Linked DNA regions of Anaerobacillus alkaliphilus. The protein of the gene in region 1 interacts with the protein of each later gene in a pairwise test. Links are inferred from orthologs where the notes say so. Each region holds a gene or a part of one and is shown in the gene's direction. Other genes may lie near its edges.

Region 1 (3,404 bases):
AAACAGTTCGATCCATAAAGCGTGCAGTTGAGCAAGCTGAAAGAATGATTGGCATGTCTATAGAAAATGTGATTGTTGGTGTATCTGGCAACCATATTCAACTTCAACCATGTCACGGAGTTGTTGCTGTTTCAAGTCCTGATCGCGAAATTGGCGAAGAGGACATCAGAAGGGTAATTGATGCTGCTCAAGTTTTTTCACTACCACCAGAGCGAGAAATTATTGATGTGATACCAAAGCAATTTATTGTTGACGGTCTAGATGAAATTACTGATCCAAGAGGAATGATAGGTGTTCGACTAGAGATGGAAGGAACCATTATTACAGGTTCTAAAACAATCTTACATAACTTATTACGCTGTGTTGAAAGAGCCGGCTTAAATATTGCAGATATTTGCTTACAACCACTAGCAGCAGGTTCAGTTGCTGTGTCTAGGGATGAAAAAGGTTTAGGAGTTGCCCTCGTTGATATTGGTGGTGGTTCTATGAGTGTATCGATCTTTGAGCAAGGTACACTACAAACTACTACAGTAATACCTGTTGGTGGCGACCATATAACAAATGATATTGCGATTGGCCTCCGGGTTTCTACTGAAGAAGCTGAACGTGTGAAAGTTAAATATGGACATGCCCATATTGAATTAGCATCAAAAGATGAGACCTTTAAGGTTTCAAAAATTGGTAGCGAGTTAAAGGAAGAATTTTCCCAATATGAGTTATCATATATAATTGAACCTCGCATAGCTGAGATGTTACAGTTAATAGAAAATGAGGTTTATAGACTTGGCTATGGAGACTTACCAGGAGGATTTGTCCTAACTGGTGGGACGGTGAAAATTCCTGGTTTACTTGAGTTAGCAAGGGAAATCCTACAAAATAATGTGAGGGTTGCTATTCCTGATTATATAGGAGTACGTGAACCTCAATTCACAACTGGGGTAGGCTTAATACAATTTGCCCATCGTAATAGCAAAATACAGGGCAAGGAAGTAGCTGCCACGTTAGGAACTATCCAAGTTGAAGACAAGCAAGACAGAAAAGAGGCTCCTGCTAAAAAGAAGGATGCACTTCAAGGTCAAGCTGTTAAAAAGAAAGTATCAAGTTGGTTTAAAGTATTTTTTGAATAACCATAATTTAACTGAAATGATATCGAGACATGATCGATTGGGGGACCTTATATGTTAGAGTTTGAAATGGATATGGACCAATTAGCGAAAATTAAAGTCATCGGAGTTGGCGGTGGCGGTAGTAACGCTGTTAATAGGATGATTGAAAACGGCTTACAAGGTGTAGAGTTTATTGCGGTGAATACTGATGCGCAGGCTCTTCATCTTTCGAAGGCGGAGCATAAATTACAATTAGGTGGGAAATTAACACGTGGATTAGGTGCTGGTGCTAATCCAGACGTTGGAAAGAAAGCGGCAGAAGAAAGTCGCGAACATTTAGAAGGAATTTTGTCTGGTTCGGATATGGTCTTCATTACTGCTGGAATGGGTGGTGGAACTGGAACAGGTGCTGCACCAGTAATTGCAGAAATTGCTAAAGAAATTGGAGCTTTAACTGTAGGTGTTGTTACACGTCCGTTTACATTTGAAGGAAGAAAACGTTCTAGTCAAGCGGCTGGTGGTATCAGTGCTCTTAAAGAAAAAGTAGATACCTTAATTGTTATTCCAAATGACCGTTTATTAGAAATTGTTGATAAGAATACACCAATGCTCGAGGCTTTCCGTGAAGCTGATAATGTATTAAGACAAGGTGTACAGGGTATTTCCGATTTAATTGCAGTTCCAGGGTTAATTAACCTTGACTTCGCTGATGTGAAAACGATTATGAGTGATAAGGGTTCTGCTTTAATGGGAATTGGTATTGCAACAGGTGAAAATCGTGCGACAGAAGCTGCAAAGAAAGCTATTTCAAGTCCATTATTAGAAACGTCAATAGATGGTGCACAAGGTGTACTAATGAATATTACTGGTGGAACAAATTTAAGTTTATATGAAGTACATGAAGCTGCCGAAATCGTTTCTTCTGCTTCGGATCAAGAAGTTAATATGATTTTTGGTTCTGTAATTAATGAAAATCTTAAAGATGAGATTGTAGTTACCGTTATTGCAACTGGCTTTAATGACGAAGTTCCAAAAGTGGCAAGAACACAAAATCAAACTCAAGGGAAACCAGCTGCTACAAAAAAACCGGTTGCTCAACAACATGAAGAAAGCTCGTATTCAACGGAGCGCCAACCTTCAGTACAGCAGGAATCAGTTGATACATTAGATATTCCAACGTTTTTAAGAAATCGTCGTAATCGTTAAACCTTTTACTAAAAGTAAAAGAGACTAACTTATTTGTTTTCTTCTTAAGAAGGAAATAGTAAGTTAGTCTCTTTTTTTTGTACTCTATTACTAAAATTATACAAAACAGTTGACAAATCTCTTTGTTGTAGAACTTAAATTAATGAGACCTGACGACAATTTAAGTGGAAATAACCTAAAATTTCTCTGATTCTATCGGCATAAACTGACAGACTTATAAATACGATGTGAGATATACTAGTTTCAAATTCTTTTTAAGAGGTTGTTCAAAAATCTATGATTTAATCTTTGACGATTAAGGAAGGAGCCGATATGGCTATTTATCTGGATGTCATATGGTTTCTAAATTTTTGTATTGACCTATTATTATTAGTATTGACGGCTCTAGTACTAAAAAGAAGCTTTAAGAAATGGCGGCTCCTTTTGGGTGCTTTAGTCGCGTCGAGCTCAATCTTCATAGTTATGACAACATTAAGCCCGTTATTTTATCATCCAATGTTTAAGTTAATTTTTTCATCTTGCATCGTTGTTACTGCTTTCGGATTTAAAAAAATATCATACTTTATTCAAAATCTCCTAACATTCTATTTCGTTAGCTTCATTTGTGGAGGTGGGTTAATTGCATTACATTTCATGTTTAATAACGAAATGGTTATTTTGAATGGAGTAGTAACAACGAAATCTACAGGTTTAGGAACTCCAATTAGCTGGTTATTAGTAGTCATTGGATTTCCAACGATTTGGCTCTTTGCTAGGAAAAGAATTGAGCAAATGGAAGTTAGGAAAGTGAAGTACGAAGATATCGTTCAAGTAGATCTATTTATACTAGATAGGCAAATCCAGTTAAAAGGATTAATTGATAGTGGCAATCAGTTACAAGACCCATTAACAAAAAAGCCCGTTATGGTAATAGATATGAACGATCTTCATAATAAATTCCCTAAATCTATAGTACAGCAAGCAAAACATCCTGAGATGATCGGTGATCCGAGTTTTGTTATTGACAAAGACTGGGAGGAAAAACTATGTATTATTCCATATCGAGGGATTGGTCAAGTAAATCAATTTATTATTGGAATTAGACCGAATAAA
Region 2 (3,326 bases), 520 kb from region 1 along the record:
GAAAGGCTAATGATTGACTTTTTAGAGGAGTATACAAACATAACTGAAAAGGGCTACCGTGATCTAGCAAACTCAACTGCAAAAGACTGTTTATCTTATGTTGTAGAAAACTTATTAAAGTACCAACAACAAAACCATCATCTAGCAAGATTTGTGCATCGTGAAGTAACATTAGATTCTACATTAGTCAGGGAACTAATGATGACTTACTTTATGAAAGAAAAACATTTTATGAAAAATATAATTGAAGCAGGAGTAAAACAAAAGGAGTTTCGACCTGTTGCTAGTGATTTTGCCTCAATACAAATCCGAGCGCTTGTAACTATGCCGTATTCACAACCACAATATATCCGTGAAGTCTACCATCTCAATCCACATGAAACGTACTTTAGCCAAAAATATTATAGTCATATTGAAAAGTGGCTTAATGAATTTTTATATAAGTCTGTCCTTGTCTAAAAACATACAATCTTCTAAAAAACAATTAATTGGGTTCATTCTTTTTCATGCGTAGTTCGTATAGAAAGAGGATGAAATTTTTTTTGTTCAAATTAAGAAAAACTTTGAAAAAAATAAGTCAAAAATTGTTATTCATGGTATCATGTTAATATCGAAATTTATCGATTTTTATAATTTAATGATAAAGACAAAATAAAATCTAATTTTCTAGTGAATATTACATAAACAACAATGGTTGATGGAGGCTTAAGAATGCTGCAATATTTTATTTATGCAATTTTAATAGTTATCATAACTATTATCATATACGGAGCTGTTTCAAGAAAAAGAGTTTACAAAGAGGTTGACCGCTTGGAAGGTTGGAAAATAAAAATAATGAATAAACCGGTCACCGATGAAATTGCAAAAATTAAAGGGTTAAATATGTCTGGTGAAACAGAAAAGAAATTTGAAAGTTGGCGGAACGAGTGGGATGAAATTCTTACACTAAAGCTCCCAGACATAGAAGAACGTCTTTTTGATGTAGAAGAAGCTGCAAACAAATACCGATTTGTCAAAGCAAAAAATATGTCTGAGAATATAGCGAGGGAACTAAAGGATATTGAAGAGAGTATCCAATCTATGTTAGACGACGTGAACTTGTTAATAAATAGTGAAGAAGATAATCGTAAACAAATTGATGACATCCGTAAACATTTTAAGGATGTAAAGAAGTATTATAAACAAAATCTTAATATCTTAGGAACTACCGCTTATGCTTTTGAACAAAGATTAGAACTCATTGATCAGTCTTTCCTTAAATACGAGGCAGCCACAAAAGAAGGGAACTACTTTGAGGCTAGAGAAATTCTATTAATGATGAAAGAAGAAATAGATATAGAAAAGTGGAAAATGGATGAGGTTCCTAAAATCTTAGTTCAAATTGAAACAGAAATACCTTCTCAGTTAGACGAAATCTTTCAAGGAATTAGAGAGATGGACGAAGATGGTTATGTAATTGAGCATTTCTCATTTAAGCAAGATCTTCAAGAAATGAAAAATCATTTACATAAGTTGCTACCTCTACTTGAGGAAGGAAATATTGAAGATGCTGCCAATGCAGTTCACGATATTTATAAAGAGATTGATACTGTTTATGAAACTCTTGAACAAGAAGTCTTGGCTAAGCAATACGTAACCTATGAACTACCTGAGGTTAGAGAAGAATTAGAACAATTAAGAAAAGGTTTCTATGATTTAAAGGCTGATGTTGAGACGATAAAGTTGAGTTACAGAATTCCCGAAGAAGAAATCAAGACACATCTGAAACTTGAAAAGCAAATTAAGGAACTTGTGTATAAACTAAGTGTCATTGAAGATGTGGTGGCAAATGATAAACAATCAAACCTAGCCATAAAAGTATTACTTGAAGAATTTAAAGCTGAGTTGAACTCTCGTAAAGAGATCTTAGATGAATGTGTCGAAACGTTAAATTCCTTACGTAGTGACGAAATAAAAGCAAATGAAACGTTGACAGAATTAAGAGCTAAAGTCCGGCAAGCACAAAGGTTAATTAAAAAGAGTAATATTCCAGGATTGCCAGAGCATGTCCTAATTAAATTGGATGAAGCACAGATAAGTTTACAATTAGCGAATTCTAAGTTGGAAACTATTCCACTTGTCATGAATGATGTCAATGAGGCAATGGAGCAAGCCTTAGATACAGTGAACGATGTGTATGATGTAATCTCTAAGACTATTGAGATGGCACTTACTGCAGAGCGAGTGATCCAGTACGGAAATCGATTTAGAAGTAATAATACCTTTGTTCATGTTGAATTACTTAGAGCTGAAGAGATATTCCGCCTTTATCAATACGAGGAGGCACTAGAAATTGCTCTTAATGTCATTGAAGATTTGGAACCACAAGTACTAGAAAAAATAAATAACTACACATTAGAAAAGGTTTAGCGAATAGCTAAGCCTTTTCTATTAAAATGTAGAAGGAATGAAAGAAAATACTTGCTGTTCTATGTGATAAGAGGCTAAAATGGTGAAAAGGAAATTGAGGTGTGTTGGTTGGGAAAATGGGTTTTGCTTTCGTCAACTGGACTTGCATGTCTAACAGTATGGGGTATCGTTATTTGGTCTATTGTTTTTGCTGATAAGCAACAGTATACGAAATTAGAAGAGGTCGAAAGTGTAATTCAGAGTGAAGAATTAGTAGTTCTTACAAAAACTTCATGGGATGAGGTTGTCGATCATGAGGCTGCTGAAATGCCAACCACAATTGCTGCACTTTTCATGCATTACGGTATCACCAAAACCGATGCGTTAAAAATAGCTCCTAACGGGGTCATATCTATTGATGATTTATTAATAATTGTTACTCATAATGACCAACATTAGCTTGTTGGTTTTTTTTCTTTACAATGTTTTAGTTTAACTTAAATGAAGAGATTTGGGAAAACTAAGAAAGTATTGGTACGTTCACCATCATAGTATTTTATTAACAATTTAGATATGATATTATATTTAGATGCGAAGGAAGTGTAAAGGGGTTATACAATGATTTATTTGGACAACAGTGCTACAACTAAGCCATATAAAGAAGTAATTGATACGTATATGAAAGTCTCAGAAATGTATTTTGGAAATCCATCTTCCCTACATACCTTGGGTAAAGAAGCAGAGGTATTATTAGACCAAGCTAGAGATCAAATAGCGAAACTTCTTAAAGTGTCTAAAAAAGAGATCGTGTTTACTTCAGGTGGGACAGAAGGAAACAATTTAGCTATAAAAGGGACAGCTCTTGAACATCAGGGACGTGGAAAGCATTTAATTACGACTAATGTGGAGCATGCGTCTAATTATGAGGCCTTTGGACA

The links. The genes of interacting proteins can lie anywhere in the genome.
Region 2: the proteins of ftsZ (region 1) and ezrA interact in binary tests that used the Bacillus subtilis proteins (3 or more experiments, as listed by UniProt). The link is inferred for Anaerobacillus alkaliphilus from one-to-one orthologs.

Annotation. Positions count from the first base shown.
Region 1 is NZ_QOUX01000046.1:402,940-406,343, reverse strand. The notes cover bases 326-3,245. They hold ftsZ (cell division protein FtsZ), read left to right. Parts: upstream 326-1,178; coding sequence 1,179-2,312; downstream 2,313-3,245. Other genes in these bases: spoIIGA (sigma-E processing peptidase SpoIIGA), read left to right, coding at 2,625-3,245; ftsA (cell division protein FtsA), read left to right, coding at 326-1,127. In the rest of the region: more of ftsA, read left to right, coding at 1-325; more of spoIIGA, read left to right, coding at 3,246-3,404. UniProt on the Bacillus subtilis protein: Essential cell division protein that forms a contractile ring structure (Z ring) at the future cell division site. The regulation of the ring assembly controls the timing and the location of cell division.
Region 2 is NZ_QOUX01000046.1:917,839-921,164, reverse strand. What follows is about bases 219-3,060. They hold ezrA (septation ring formation regulator EzrA), read left to right. Parts: upstream 219-711; coding sequence 712-2,409; downstream 2,410-3,060. Other genes in these bases: DS745_RS19670 (cysteine desulfurase family protein), read left to right, coding at 3,007-3,060; DS745_RS19675 (hypothetical protein), read left to right, coding at 2,518-2,847; refZ (forespore capture DNA-binding protein RefZ), read left to right, coding at 219-459. In the rest of the region: more of refZ, read left to right, coding at 1-218; more of DS745_RS19670, read left to right, coding at 3,061-3,326. UniProt on the Bacillus subtilis protein: Negative regulator of FtsZ ring formation; modulates the frequency and position of FtsZ ring formation. Inhibits FtsZ ring formation at polar sites. Interacts either with FtsZ or with one of its binding partners to promote depolymerization.